Regions from separate parts of the Elstera sp. genome, predicted to be linked through region 2. Evidence: predicted binding sites of a transcription regulator. Region 2 holds the regulator's gene; the other holds the start of a gene.
What was found. The regulator PhoB, encoded in region 2, activates phosphate uptake and scavenging genes when phosphate is short. The targets are predictions, from matches to a motif close to TNTCATAAAACTGTCA.
Positions count from the first base shown of each region.

Region 1 (7,409 bases), on a different contig from region 2:
AGCCCGCCCGCCTCAATTGCGCACCGCCAGAACCACCAGCAGCGCGCCTGCAACCGCAATCGCATCTTCAATCAGCGCAGCGGGCAGGTCACGTCCAAAGGCCTGCGCTAGCCGGGCGCGCGCCGCAGCTCCGCCCAAAGTGCCGATCACGGCCCCGATGATGCCTGCGACCATACCGCCGATCCAACTTCCCCCCGCAAAACCGAGTGCGGCCCCGCAGAGCGCGCCGCTCACCAGCCGCCCGCCGAACTGCACCGGCACTTTCCGGCTCGGGGTGCGCGGCAGTTGGTCGGAGATCAACTCGCCTATCGCCAGCACCGTAAAAATATAGGGCGTATAGGCATAGCCCAAGAACGCGAGCGGCGTTTCGGCGAGCGGCAACCAGCCCAGGGCTGCGGCCCAACTGATCGCGGAGGGGGCCATCATGGTCCGCAAACCAGCGATCACGCCGATGCAAAGCGCGAGAAAATAGACGGTCATCGGAGGCTCCGGCAAAATAGGGCTTATAATGCCAGCGGGCGCAGCTTATGCCGTTTCGTCGCGAATATCGGTCGTCGGGCCGTTTTTTTGGACCGACTCGATCCCATTATCGCGGCCTTGCGTGCTTTTGTAGGTCTCGCTGGTGCCGATAATCTGGCCATTCCCAGCCTTCAGATTGAAATAGAACTCGCCATTTTTAGCGGTCAGGCGCTCGTATTTCGTATCGTCGGGGGCGTTTTTTTGGACCGAGGCAATGCCATTTTCGGCAGAGCTTTTCGATTCATAATTTTCACTGGCAAGAATAATCTCGTGGTTTCCTGCCTTTAGGGAAAACCGAAACGCGCCGCTGCTGGTTTTGCTCAAAACATAGTAACCGGCCATGTTTCTACTCCCTATGCAGGAAAATTCATTGAAAGAACGCGCCGAAGCCCGAGGGCCTCGGCGCATCTTCGCTTATTTTACGGTGATGCGGTAGAGCGCTGTCGTGCCGCTCACCTCGTTCCCGACGATCAGCAGCGGCTGGCCGGTAGGCGAATCCTTCGCCGCAACAAAGGTGAGGCCTTCCGGGCCTAGGTCGCCAGCCTTCGCCAGGTCCTTCTTCGGGTCGGCGTCGAAGTCGCGGCTATTGGTGTAACCGGCAAAGCGCGGCGCGCGCGGGTCAGTAATATCGTAAACCATCACGCCACCGATACGCTCCAGCCCGATAAAGGCGTAGGTTTTATCGCCGATCTGGCCGAGCGCCAGCCCTTCCGGTTCCGGGCCTTTATTGTCGGAACGATCATCGACGGCGTTCTTATCGTGGGTCGAGTTGAACCATTTTGGGTTCAAGGCAGCGAGGCGGGTTTCAAACGCGTCACCGGAGTCCCAGACCAACCCACCGTTTTCGTCGCGGATGGAGAAGGAGCGCGCGCCGTAGGCATAGAGCGTGTCGTACACCAGCTTGCCATCTGCCGAAAGTTTCGGCGTGCCGTCCGCATTGGTTTGATAGCCCTGGCCCCAGGAAATCGTGAGGCGGCCCAGCGCTTCGTCCTTCGCGCAATCGCCCGGCCCGTCGGCGGTGGCACCGCAATAGCCGAAGACTTGCGGCGAGAGCATTGCGCCTTTTGCCAAGGCGCGCAGTTGCGGCGGCAGATCTTCGCCCGCGCGGCCATCGAAGCCTTTGGGGTTGACGAGATGCTTCACCCGGAACTCTTCGACAAAGCCCGGTGCGCCCTTAGCGTCGCCGCCCTTCCAGGCCTTATCGTCGCCGCGATTGAAATTCCAATAGGCCTTATTGCCCTCGCCCCACGGGCGGCTGTCGCCTTCATTAGCGGTGACAATGTAGGTCTTGCCCCCGGCGGTATAGGCGGCGATGGAATCGGGCATATAGAAGCCCTTAACCCCGGCCCAGGTCTTGATAGTCGCGGCTTTATCGGTGTCGGAGGTATCGAGCCCATTGCCCGGTGCACCATGATCCTTCACGCCCAACCCCTGGACCAGCGTGACGCGCGCGGTGGCGATATCGACGCGGGCGAGGGCATTATTTTCCTGCAAGGCAACCCAGGCGGTTTTTCCATCCTCGGACACGGCGATATATTCTGGCTCGAAATCCTGTGCCACGCTGGCACCGGGGCTGGTAATGCGCGCGCCCTGGGCGCGCAGTTCGGCTTCCTTGCCGTTCCAGGCGCGGAAATCGGCCGTGCGGGCGGTCGGGCTAGCGGGATTGCTGATATCGATGATGCTGATCGAGCCCTCGGGATCGGCAGCATAATCATCGGCGGGCTCGCCCTCATTGGCGACTAGAACGGTTTTTCCGTCAGGCGTGAAGGTCAGCATGTCGGGCAGCGCGCCGACCTGCACTTTGCCAAGCAGCTTGAAGTCCGACACCTGATAGAAGGCGGCGAAGCCCGGATCGGTCTTCACGGCGGGCTCGACGGCCAGCGCGATCACACCATTACGGACCGCAAGGCTATTGACGGTCGCATTGGGGGCGACATCGTTAGCATTGATCTCGCCAATGCGGCGCGGATTGGCGGGGTCGGCGATATCGAGCACATCCACGGCTCCGGCCTTAGCATTCACCACAAAGGCGCGGCGGGTGGTGGGATCATAGGCGGTGATTTCGGCAGCGCTCGCGCCGAAGATGCCGGAACTATAGCGCCCGAGCAGCGTGAGCGCTTCCTCCTCTGCCGCCCCTGCAGGCAGCGCCGCCGCCAGCACCAAAGCCATTGCCGCCGAACGGCGCATCGCCAAAACCGACATATTTGCCTCCCCCTAGGAACGATGAATGCCGGGACGATACGGGGGAGCCGTGACAGTATTATTACCCAAAAGCACCCAAAAAACGCCGCACGCTCGCTATAGACCCCGTAAAAATAACAGTTCGGGTTCATTGTAGACGGCGATCTGCTCGATTACTTCGGGCATGCTGGAGCGAAGCGTTTGGGCGTGAGAAGATTCCAGCCCATCCCTGCCCCGACCGATATTCACTAGCCTCGCGCGCTGCACCTGCTAAACTGCGCCGCTTGCTTTGAGCCCGCCGCAGGTGGGTGTCGTTTGCGATGATTTGTGTGGAGCGTGCCTGTCGATGACCTCAGTCCCCTTGCCCAAAAATCCGGCTGGAACCACGAATGCGGATGATTACACCGCCGATTCGATCAAGGTCTTGCGCGGTCTTGATGCCGTGCGCAAGCGCCCCGGCATGTATATTGGCGATACGGGCAGCGGCTCCGGCCTGCATCACATGGTCTATGAAGTGGTCGATAACGCCATCGATGAATCGCTGGCCGGGCATTGCGATCTGGTCGAGGTGATTCTCAACTCGGACGGCTCCTGCACGGTGCGCGACAATGGGCGCGGCATTCCGACCGACGTGCATTCGGAGGAAGGGATTTCCGCCGCCGAAGTCATCATGACCCAGCTTCACGCGGGCGGGAAGTTCGACCAAAACTCCTATAAGGTTTCGGGGGGCTTGCACGGCGTCGGCGTGTCGGTGGTGAACGCGCTCTCCTCGGTCTTGCGCCTGCGCATTTGGCGCGGTGGCCATGCCCATGAGATGGAATTCCGCCACGGGGTTGCGGTGTCGCCGTTGAAGGTGGTTGGCCCGTCCGATGGCAAGCGCGGCACGGAAGTCACCTTCCTGCCCTCCTATAAAACCGACGAAAACCCCGAAGGCACCTTCGAGAATGTCTTCGAGTTCAGTTTCGATACGCTGGAGCATCGCTTGCGCGAACTCGCGTTCCTGAACTCCGGCGTCACCTTGAAGCTGATCGATGGCCGCCACAGCGAGCCCAAGGAAGTGCTGCTGCATTTCAAGGGCGGCGTGCAGGCCTTCGTGCAGTATCTCGATAAGTCGAAATCGCCCCTGCACGCCCCGCCGATCATGGTGAAGGGCGAGCGCGACGGCGTGACCGTGGAAGCGGCCCTGGAATGGACCGACGCCTACCATGAATCGATGCTGTGCTTTACGAACAATATTCCGCAGCGCGATGGCGGCACCCATCTGGCGGGTTTCCGTTCGGCCCTGACGCGCATCGTGAACACCTATGCGACCGATAGCGGCATCGCCAAAAAGGAAAAGGTCTCCCTGACCGGCGACGACGCGCGCGAAGGGCTCACCTGCGTTCTGTCGGTGAAAGTGCCGGACCCGAAATTCTCCAGCCAGACCAAAGATAAGCTGGTCTCGTCGGAAGTGCGGCCCATCGTCGAAAACATCATCGGCGAAAAGCTGAACCAGTGGTTCGAAGAGCATCCGCACGAAGCCAAGCGCATCGTGGCGAAAATCGTCGAAGCGGCTTCCGCCCGCGAAGCCGCCCGCCGCGCCCGCGAAATGACCCGCCGCAAGGGCGCGCTCGATATCGCCTCGCTGCCCGGTAAGCTCGCCGACTGCCAAGAGCGCGACCCCGCCGCCGCCGAACTGTTCCTGGTCGAGGGTGACTCGGCAGGCGGCTCCGCCAAACAAGGCCGTAACCGCAAGTATCAAGCGATTCTGCCGCTGCGCGGTAAGATTTTGAATGTGGAGCGCGCGCGCTTCGACAAAATGCTGCTGTCGGCGGAAATCGGTACGCTGATCGCGGCGCTCGGCACCAGCATCGGCGTTGAAGATTTTAATATCGATAAGCTGCGCTACCATAAAATCATCATCATGACCGACGCAGACGTGGACGGCAGCCATATCCGCACGCTTCTGCTCACCTTCTTCTACCGCCAGATGCCGGAACTCATCGAGCGCGGCTACCTCTATATCGCCCAGCCGCCGCTGTACCGGGCCAAACGCGGGCAGAGCGCCGTCTACCTGAAGGACGATCGCGCGCTGGAAGATTATCTGCTCACCGATGGGCTGAAGGACGCCACGCTGATCTTGGGCGACGGCACCGCGATTGCGGCGGATGAATTGCGCCGCTTGGCCGATACGGCGCGGGCCGCGCGCAACCTCATTCAACAGGTCGGGCGGCGCGTTGGCTCCGTTACGATTGTGGAACAAGCCTTGCTCGCCGGGCTGCCGAACCCAGACGCCGAGATTGGCGCGAACGAGACTGACGCCTCCCTCGTCGCCCGCATCGCCGAGCGGATGGACGCGATGACCCGCGAGGCCGAACGCGGCTGGCGCGGCACACTGACCGCCGACGGTATCCGCCTGTCGCGCCTGTGGCGCGGCGTGGAAGAGCGCTATGATCTGGACGCGGCCACGCTGCGTTCCGTGGAAATGCGCCGCCTGATGACCCTGGCCGACACCTTCCGCGCCGCCTTCCAGCTTCCGGCCCGCCTGCGCCTGAAGGATAAGGAACAGCAAGTGGCGGGGCCGGTGGCCCTCGTCGATGTTCTGTTCGAGCATGGCCGCAAGGGCGTTTCCATCCAGCGCTACAAAGGCCTGGGCGAAATGAACCCGGACCAGCTTTGGGAAACCACGCTGGACGCCAACGCCCGCACCTTGCTGCAAGTGAAAGTTGCCCAGTCCGAACAGGCGGAAGAAGTCTTCTCCACCCTGATGGGCGACCTCGTCGAGCCGCGCCGCGACTTTATTCAGGCGAATGCGCTGAAGGTGGCGAATTTGGACGTGTAGGGCGTTAGGGCGGTGGCTTAGCGCTGCTGCCCTCCCACCGTGTCAATCTTGGGGATTCCTCTTAAACCCGCTAAGCCGCCGCCGCAAGCCGGATTTAGCAACAAATCCGTCCATTGACTGTGAGATTTGAAGGGTTTGCTGGCGCAAGTCGGCGGTCGCAGATATAATTTGGTCAATAGAGATTTGCGTTTTGGCGTTTGCATCTTTGATGTCGATTAAAACATCGGTAGCTGTTTCGGTTTCTTGGACGGCCTGATTTACGGCTTTTTGGATATCTTTGGTCGCTGAGCGCTGTTGCGTTGCGGCAACACTAACATCTTGGTTTGCACTATTGATGCGCCCAACGGTCGACGCGATTTCCCCCAAGGCCGAGACGGTTTGCTCGGTTACACCTTGAATATCGCGAATGCGGCTTTCGATATCCTCGGTGGCTTTGCGCGTACGATTTGCAAGGGATTTGACCTCGCCCGCTACCACCGCAAAGCCCTTTCCAGCATCACCCGCCCGCGCAGCTTCAATGGTTGCATTCAACGCCAGCAGGTTGGTCTGTCCGGCAATTTCCTCGATTAAGCGTACGACAAGGCCAACATCTTGCGTCAGGTCGGTCAATCGTTCCACGACGCCATGGGTGCGGCCTAGATCGCTGATTGCATCTTTAGTCACCTCGGTGGAATAGCCAGCCATCTCGTGCACTTTTGAGATAGCCGTGCTGAGTTGTTGCATTGTTTCTGAGACCGTATCGACGCTTTGGCGCGCGCCTTGCCCCGCCTGTTGGCCTACGGCGACAACCTGCCCCGCTTGGTCGGCAACGCTTATCACCTGTTCGGCGTTCTGTTGTAGCCGATTGGTGGCTCCCGTTAGGTTATTCAGCAAGATGCTGACATTTTCTTCCAACTGGTCGGCCAAGTTTTGCAGCGTTTCCCGCTTATCGCGTTCGGCCTCTTCTCGCAAAGAATCTTGGCTGTCTTGAAGCATTTTGAGATTGATCAAACTCTCTTTGAAACGCTCCAGAACCCCAACAATCCGCCCCAGCGCGTCGCTCCGATGGAGCGGCGCCAGATCGACACTTGTATCGCCCCCCATAAGGCGATCCGCCGTTGCCGAAATTCGAGTGATGGCACGCGTTAAGCCTTGAGCAATAACCCAAGCAAGAATAATGACCACGACGGTTGCGAGCAAAATTGAGAGCGTAAAAATAGTTTCCGCGTTTTTTAGTTCTTTCGAGCTGAGATCAGCGGCTTCTTTCGATTGCGCAATGGAGCGCTGCACCGTTTCTGCTACGAGTTTTGCCAAAGTATCATAATTATCATCGAAGGGTTTAAGAAAGGATGTGGCCGCCTCCACATCAATTTCCAGCATTTGCCCAACCCAATCAACAGCACCTTTAAATTTATTGACATCAGCGATGAGAGTGTCGAACGATCCACTTTGCTCGAAACCTTTTTGTTTTTCGAGTTCAGCGAGAATGCGATCAATAAGCGCAATTATATTCTTAGATTCATTCTGTATGTTGATCTGATCAGGGTTAACTTGGTGAAGCGTAATAATGCGATAGAGGCGGCCATTGATCGTTTCGATCTCACTGGCTAAGCGACTGACGGAGGTTGACGCCGGTAGCCTGCGGTTGGTGATGTCCTGCAAGGTTTCAAAGGATCGATTGAGCAGGGCAAGCGTCAAAATCGTCAACGAAATAAGCGTAACAACAGCAAGCGCAGGGACAATGCCAATCTTGAACCCCATAGGCCAGTTTTTCATCTGAAGCCAACTTTGCATTCTGATTCCCCTAAGTCCGACCATCACAAATGTTTCTGATGTAACCGATTAACAGGGCCGGTATTAGAAACGTCCCGTTAACGTTACTAAAAATCGGCGATCGGGTCGGATCCCC
Region 1 covers NZ_JBILQX010000063.1:1,459-8,867, reverse strand. Annotated here, with positions in the region: gene ACIQ36_RS09950 (DUF4126 domain-containing protein) at 13-480, opposite strand; gene ACIQ36_RS09945 (YegP family protein) at 526-861, opposite strand; gene ACIQ36_RS09940 (choice-of-anchor I family protein) at 934-2,721, opposite strand; gene gyrB (DNA topoisomerase (ATP-hydrolyzing) subunit B) at 3,047-5,521, shown strand; gene ACIQ36_RS09930 (methyl-accepting chemotaxis protein) at 5,564-7,294, opposite strand; partial or broken gene ACIQ36_RS09925 (TonB-dependent receptor plug domain-containing protein) at 7,358-7,409, opposite strand, start outside.
Region 1: a site for PhoB is predicted at 2,772-2,787, ahead of ACIQ36_RS09940 (choice-of-anchor I family protein). Genes of this name have one in related genera too.

Region 2 (7,409 bases):
CCGATGGCGGCTTTGGGGCGGCTGGATGCGCTGGCGCAAACCCTTCCCGATGATCCCAGCGCCCACGCGGGCTGGTCGATGAGCGTCTGCGCCTGGGTGGAGCGCTGGGCGAGCGCCGAGCCGATTATTGCCCGGCGTTTGCTGGACGATCTCGCCGATCACGCGGCACGTCACCCCGGTGAAGCCGCGCTTAAGGCCCATTGGGCGGTCGCGATTCTGCATTTCGTGGCGGCGCGGGCGGGGGCCGACCCAGAAGGGTGCCGCGTGTTGCTGGCAACCTTGGAGCCCCATTTGCTCGCCCCCGGCGCGCCGCTGGCACTGCGGCGGCTATGGGCGATGGCGGGCCAACGCTGGGTTATCGCACTTTCGGGCACTAACGGACAGGCCGCCCTCGCCGGGCTGGGTGCGGTGGCATCGCTTGCGCTGCGGATTGCTTCAGAAACCCCAACCGATCTATCTATCGTCTCGCTTTGGCTCGAAACCGTCATGGGCATGATGACGCCTGAAAATCTTCAGGAGGCTTGGGTACGCGCCGCGATTTTCCAACAGGCGCAGGCGCTCGAAGCGGCCTATTATCGGCATGGCACTATCGCGGCGGCCCTATCGGGGCTTCAGCTTATTTTGAGAGAGGACACTCCTGCATGATCTATATCGGTGTCGATGGCGGGGGCAGCGGAACCCGGGTGCTCATCGAAGCCGAGGATGGGTCGCCGCTCAGCCAAGCGCGGGGGGCCGCCTCGGGCCTCAGTCAGGGCATTGGGCAGGCCTGGGAAGCGGTTGTCCAAACCGTGGCGGCGGCGCTGGAGCCCTTGGGGCTCGCGCCGGAAAGCCTGCGCGACGCGCGGGTCGTTCTGGGGCTTGCGGGGGTTAATCTGCTTGCCCAGCGGCATTTATTCGAAGCGCTGAATCCCTTGCGGGCCCCGACGTGGATTTGCACAGATTCTTATACGACACTGGTGGGCGCATTGGGGTTCGCGCCCGGTGTATCGGTCGCCGTTGGCACGGGCTCGGTCGCGGCGGCGCGGGCCGAGACGGGGGAATGGTGCGAGGTTGGCGGATGGGGGTTTCCCAGCGGCGACGAGGGTAGCGGCGCGTGGCTTGGCTTGCTGCTCGTCAACCTCACCCAACGCGCGATCGACGGTCGCCGCCCGTGGGAGCCGTTGACCCGCCTGTGCTTTAGCCTATGGGGCGGAACCTGGGAGCGGTTTTTTGCAACGGTGGGCACGGCAACCCCGGCGCTCTATGCCGAGATTGCCCCGCTCATTGTGGAAATGGCCGAGGCGGGCGACGAGCTTGCGGTTCTGCTCATGCGCGAAGCCGGGCAGGAGATTGGCGCGCTGATTTCGACCGCCGATCCGAGCGCGACGCTTCCGGTGGCCCTGGGGGGCAGTCTCGCCCCTGCCATCGGCGATTATTTGCCGCCCGAGATTGTGCCGCGCGTGGTGCGACCGCTGGGAACGGCGGTTCAGGGGGCGGTTTTTCTGGCCCGACAGCCGGAGCCGCCCCCGCCGCCGGTAAGCCTTAGCGTTTAGGATTAAGCCGCATCGGCGGCCTGGACGGCGGCAAAGAAGCGCATTACTTCCGTTCGAAGTACGGCAGCTTGCCCCGTGAGGCTGGCGACGGCGGCACGAATATCGGCCGAGGTTGCGCTGGTTTGGGCGGCAGCATCGCTCATTTCCCGCGTGGTTCCGCTCATGGTCTCGGTACTGCTGGCGGCTTCACTCACATTCCGGGCAATTTCGGACGTTGCGGCGCTTTGCTGCTCCACCGCCGATTTGACCCCAAGATTGAGACCGTTAATCCGCTCGATGGTTTGCGCAATGGTGCCGATGGCATCGACGGCCTGGCCGGTTGCGGCCTGAATGGCGCTGATTTGGGCGTGGATATCGTCGGTCGCCCGCGCGGTCTGCCCGGCCAGGCTTTTGACTTCGGCAGCGACCACGGCAAAACCTTTCCCCGCCTCCCCGGCGCGCGCGGCTTCGATGGTGGCATTTAAGGCCAGAAGATTGGTTTGTGCCGCAATATCGGTAATAAGGCTGACCACTTCGCCAATGCGCTGGCTGGCTTCGGACAGGGTGTTAACGACCGCGCCGGTTTGCCGGGCTTCATCTACGGCCGTTCCGGCGATGGTGGCGGCCTGGCCGATCTGGCGGGCGATTTCGCGGATCGAGGCGTTCAATTCTTCCGTCGCCGAGGCTACCGTTTGCACATTTCCGGTCGTCTGATGGGCGGCCGCAGCAACATCGCCGCTATGGTGCGAGGTCAGCGCGGCATTTTGGTTCAGGGTTTCGGAATTTTGATGCAATTGTTCAGAGGCCGAAACCAGGGACGTGATGACCTGATCAACGCTCACGCTAAACCCGGCAATGGCTTTCTCCACGGTGGCCTTGCGGCGCAATTGCTCCTCGGTATGGCGTTTTTCCTCCTCGGCGAGGCTGCGGGCGCGCTGAAGCTGTTCGGAATAATCGACGAGGGCTCGGGCGAGGGTGCCGATTTCATCTCTCCGGTCTGTATCGGCGATCTGGAGCGGTTCGGTCTGGGTTTGCAGCACCTTGAACAGCCCGGCCAGATAGCTAACGTGGCGCATCTGCCCCCGAACCACCCAGGCGATTATCCCCGCCCCGAGCAGCACGAGCACGGCGACGACCAGCAGGTTTTCTTGCATGATCTTCCCGCTTTCGGCATCGACTTGCGCCATCGGCCTGCCGACGACGGTAGCGCCGATAACCGCGCGGTTGCTGTCCAGAATCGGCTCGAAGCGCCCCAGATACGGTTTGCCGGAGATCTGCACGAGGCCCTCATAGGGCTTTTTGTCTCTAAACACGGCATCATAGGCGGCACTGGCTTCCATGCGCGTACCGACAATGCGTTTACCGCTTGCGTCGAGAACCGTAGTGCTGATGCGCTCATTCCCTTGCAAGATTGTCGCAACGCCACCCGACAGGCGGGCAAATTCATCCACCACCGTAAAATCGCCCGCAAGCGGTTTACCACCGAGGCTCAGTTTGCCATCGATGATTTCCAACTTACCGCGATGGGCGACGAGCGTTTTTAAAAGATTACTATTGCGTTCTAACGCAGCTTCGGCATCGTGGGAAAGAGCGGATCGAATAATAAAGTAAGAACTGATGATGGCAGAGGCAGATGTGATCACCGAAATGGTTATAAAAATGGCAATAAGCCTCTGAGTTAAGCTCATGGTTTGTAAGAAAAATTTCACAATCTGGCTCCTGTATATTGTTTCGAGGACCGTCATACGAAAAAGTAGTTGAGAGTTATGAAAGTTTCGATGGCAATTATTTGCCTATCTACGCACGCATATATGCGTGAGCCGCATGGCTTGCCCTCTTTGCTCCGACATTGATCGACGACAAAACGCCCGGATGACGGGTGAACCGTCTTCCGGGCGTTCAGTAATACGATGGGGGGGAGGGAAAGCTTGCGCGACCGTGGCGGTTTTACGCCGCGTCGTGCTGGACCTTGCCGAGGAAGTGACGAACCTCGTGCTTTAGGGTTTCGGTTTGCTCGGTCAGGCTTCCGACCGCCGCCAGAACTTCGCTCGCCAGACTGCCAGTTTCGACCGCAGCGGTCGTAACGGTGATGGTAATGTTTGTCACATTCTGCGTGCTGCTGGCGGCTTCGGAAACGTTGCGCGCGATTTCCGAAGTGGCGGCCCCTTGCTCTTCCATCGCGAATTTTACGCCGAGATTGATTTCGTTGATATGGCCGATGGTATTGGAAATGGAGGCGATAGCGGCAACCGCCTGCTGGGTCGCGCTCTGAATCGCCCCGACTTGGTTTTGAATATCTTCCGTCGCGCGCGCGGTTTGCCCCGCGAGGTTTTTCACCTCCCCGGCGACGACGGCGAAGCCCTTACCGGCCTCCCCCGCCCGCGCGGCTTCGATAGTGGCATTCAGCGCCAAAAGATTGGTTTGGGCGGCAATATCCGAAATCAAGCTAACCACTTCGCCGATCCGCTGCCCTGCTTCGGAGAGCGTGCGGACGATCATGCCGGTTTGCTCCGCTTCCGATACGGCGGCGCCGGCAAATTTGGCGGCGTCGGCGACCTGGCGATTGATCTCGCGGACCGAGGCATTCAGTTCCTCCGAGGCGGACGCCACGGTTTGCACATTGGCGGTGGCCTGCTCGGCGGCAACGGCCACCTCGTTGCTCTGCTCCGAGGTGAGTAGCGCATTGCTATTCACCGTTTCGGCATTCTGCTGTAATTGCGCTGCTGCCGAAACGACGGTAGCGATCACGCCGTCGATAGTATTGCCGAAGCTGGCAATCGCGCCCTCGATCATCTGCTTACGGGCGATTTCGCGCTCGGTATGCTGCTTTTCCTGCTCTGCCAGGCGGCGGGCCGTTACGATTTGGTTAGAGTAATCCACCAAAGCCCGCGCCAGCGCGCCGATTTCGTCGCTGCGGTGGGTATCCTCCAACTGCAGAACTTTTGGATCATTCTCGAGCACGCCGAAAAGTTCGGTGAGGCGCGACACGCGGCGCATCTGCGAGCGCACGACCCAGGCGACGATAACGGACCCGGCGATGAGCGCGAGACCAACCCCAATCAAATTATCGCGCAGAATAGCATTACTCTCTTGAGTCACGAGCGATGCGGGCATGCCGACGAATAAAATGCCAATCACCTGGCCCGCCCCATCCAGAATCGGCTCGTAAACGGCAATATGGGGCTTGCCCAAAATATCGACTGGCCCGTGATAGGTTTTTTTGTCGCGAAATACACTGTTGTAGGCGGGTCCTTGCGCGAGCTTCGTTCCGATGGCGCGCGATCCGTCGGGTTTTAGAACGGTCGTTGTGACGCGCTCATCTTTTTGGAAGATGGTCGCAACGCCGCCCGTCACTTTGCTAACGCTATCGACCAAACTTACATCGAAGCCAACGGCAAGATTGTTCAACATCAATTGACCATTGACCATAGCGAAACTGCCGCCGCGCGCCTCGATAAGCTGCTTCATCACCCCCAGCCCACGATCGACGCTGATCTGCGCATCTTTGAGGAGTGCTGTATGGATGACGCGGTAGGAATTTAGGGTGATCGCTCCCGTGATGATGGCGACCAAAGCGATAAATGTTAGGATCAAGCGTTGTTGAACGCCTAAATTCTTCAACGAAATTAGACCAAAAGACACTGCCTAACCCTCCTTAGGGGAATACCACCCGGTGCGACCGGAACACTCATATTACATATATATTTTACTGTTTTTTAGTAAAGATCGAGTGGATATTTTCAAGGTGCCCCTGCGCCATCCGCATGCCTATGGGCTGCTCATAAAAAAAAGCCAGAGCAAAGCCCTGGCCAAAATTTGTAAGGAACGGCGCGGTGTTCGGCTTATCCGTTAACGTCCACCGTCTCATCGAGCGCATAACCCGCCGAGCGCACGGTGCGGACGATATCGGTTTCGCCCTCGGCATTCAGGGCTTTGCGCAAGCGCCGGATATGCACGTCGACCGTACGGGGTTCGACATAAACATCCGCCCCCCACACGGCATCGAGCAGTTGCTCGCGGCTGAAAACCCGGCCCGGATGCTCCATCAGGTAGCGCAGCAGGCGAAACTCGGTTGGCCCTAAGTGAATATCGCGGTTGTTCCGGCGCACCCGATGGGCGGCGAGATCCAACATCACATCGGCGAAAGTCAGGCTCTCGCCATCCACCGACGGGCGGGTCCGGCGCAAAACGGCCTTTACCCGCGCGATCAGTTCCGAGACCGAAAACGGCTTCGTCACATAATCGTCGGCCCCGCTATCGAGCCCGCGAATTTTATCGCCCTCTTCCCCTCGGGCCGTCAGCATGATGATCGGCGTCGCGCGCGCGTTCGGCAGGCGGCGCAGGCGGCGGCACACTTCGATACCCGAGAGCATCGGCAGCATCCAGTCGAGCAGCACCAAATCGGGGTTTTGCTCGGCGGCGATAATCAGGGCTTCTTCGCCGTCGGTGGCGATACAGACGCGAAAGCCCTCCCGCTCCAGATTATAGCGGAGCAGGGTGGCAATCGCGGTTTCATCTTCGACGACCAGCACCAGAGGGGTTACTGGGGACATGCCCTCAACTTCCCTTACTGTCGGCAACGTAGGTTACGCCCTTATCGGTCATCGCCGTCATGCTGGACAGATCGCCCTTGGCGCGCTCTTCGTCCGGAACCTTACCGCGCACGATATAGTAGATCGTTTCGGCAATATTGGTGGCATGATCGCCGATGCGCTCCAGGTTCTTCGACATGAAGAGCACATGGGTGCAGGCGGTGATGTTGCGCGGGTCTTCCATCATATAGGTGAGAAGCTCGCGGAAGATCGACGTGTAGAGTTCATCGACTTCCGTATCGCGCTCGCGGATGGCTGCCGCCCGCTCGGCATTGCGTTCGGCGTAAGCGTCGAGCACATCATTGACGATGCTTTGGACGATCTTGCCCATGCGCAGCACGCCCGACGCCGGTTTCACCGTCGGCGATACGTTCAACGCTAAGGTGCGTTTGGCGATATTCGCCGCGTAATCGCCAATCCGTTCCAGATCGGTCGCGATGCGGAGCGAGGCGACGACGGTGCGCAGGTCCGACGCCATCGGCTGGCGCAGGGCCAGCATGCGCACAACCTGCTCGTCGATCTCGTGATGCAGCGCGTCTACCTTGGCGTCGGCCGCGACCACGGCGGAGGCGAGCTGGCTGTCGCGGCGGCCCATCGCCTGCATCGATTGGGCAATCTGGGCTTCGACCAATCCGCCCATCTGCATGATCGACTTGTGCAGCGCGCGCAACTCTTCGTCGAAGGACGAAACGATATGTTCATTCGACATGGGGATTTCCTTCTACCCAGGGGGCGTTCGGCTCAGCCGAAGCGGCCGGTGATATAGCCCTGAGTGCGTTCATCGTTCGGATTGGTGAAGATCTGCGCGGTATCGCCCACTTCCACCAAATCGCCCAAGTGGAAGAACGCCGTGCGCTGCGAGACGCGGGCGGCCTGCTGCATCGAGTGGGTTACGATCACGATGGTGTAATTCGTGCGCAACTCGTCGATCAGCTCTTCGATCTTGGCGGTGGCGATGGGATCGAGCGCCGAGCAAGGCTCGTCCATCAGAATGACTTCCGGGTCCACGGCAATAGCGCGGGCAATGCACAGGCGCTGCTGCTGACCGCCGGAAAGGCCCGTTCCGCCTTCGTGCAGACGATCCTTAACCTCTTTCCATAGGCCAGCGCGTTCTAGCGACTTTTGCACCACCGTGTCGGTTTCTTCACGGCTGCGCACAAGGCCGTGAATACGCGGACCATAGGCGACATTGTCGTAGATCGACTTGGGGAAGGGGTTCGGCTTTTGGAACACCATGCCGACGCGGGCACGCAACTGCACCACGTCGATATTCGGATCGTAGATATCTTGCTTGTCCAGCAAGATC
Region 2 covers NZ_JBILQX010000013.1:15-7,423, reverse strand. Annotated here, with positions in the region: gene ACIQ36_RS03465 (hypothetical protein) at 1-645, shown strand, start outside; gene ACIQ36_RS03460 (BadF/BadG/BcrA/BcrD ATPase family protein) at 642-1,532, shown strand; gene ACIQ36_RS03455 (methyl-accepting chemotaxis protein) at 1,535-3,154, opposite strand; gene ACIQ36_RS03450 (methyl-accepting chemotaxis protein) at 3,459-5,153, opposite strand; gene phoB (phosphate regulon transcriptional regulator PhoB) at 5,354-6,064, opposite strand; gene phoU (phosphate signaling complex protein PhoU) at 6,069-6,812, opposite strand; partial or broken gene ACIQ36_RS03435 (phosphate ABC transporter ATP-binding protein) at 6,845-7,409, opposite strand, start outside.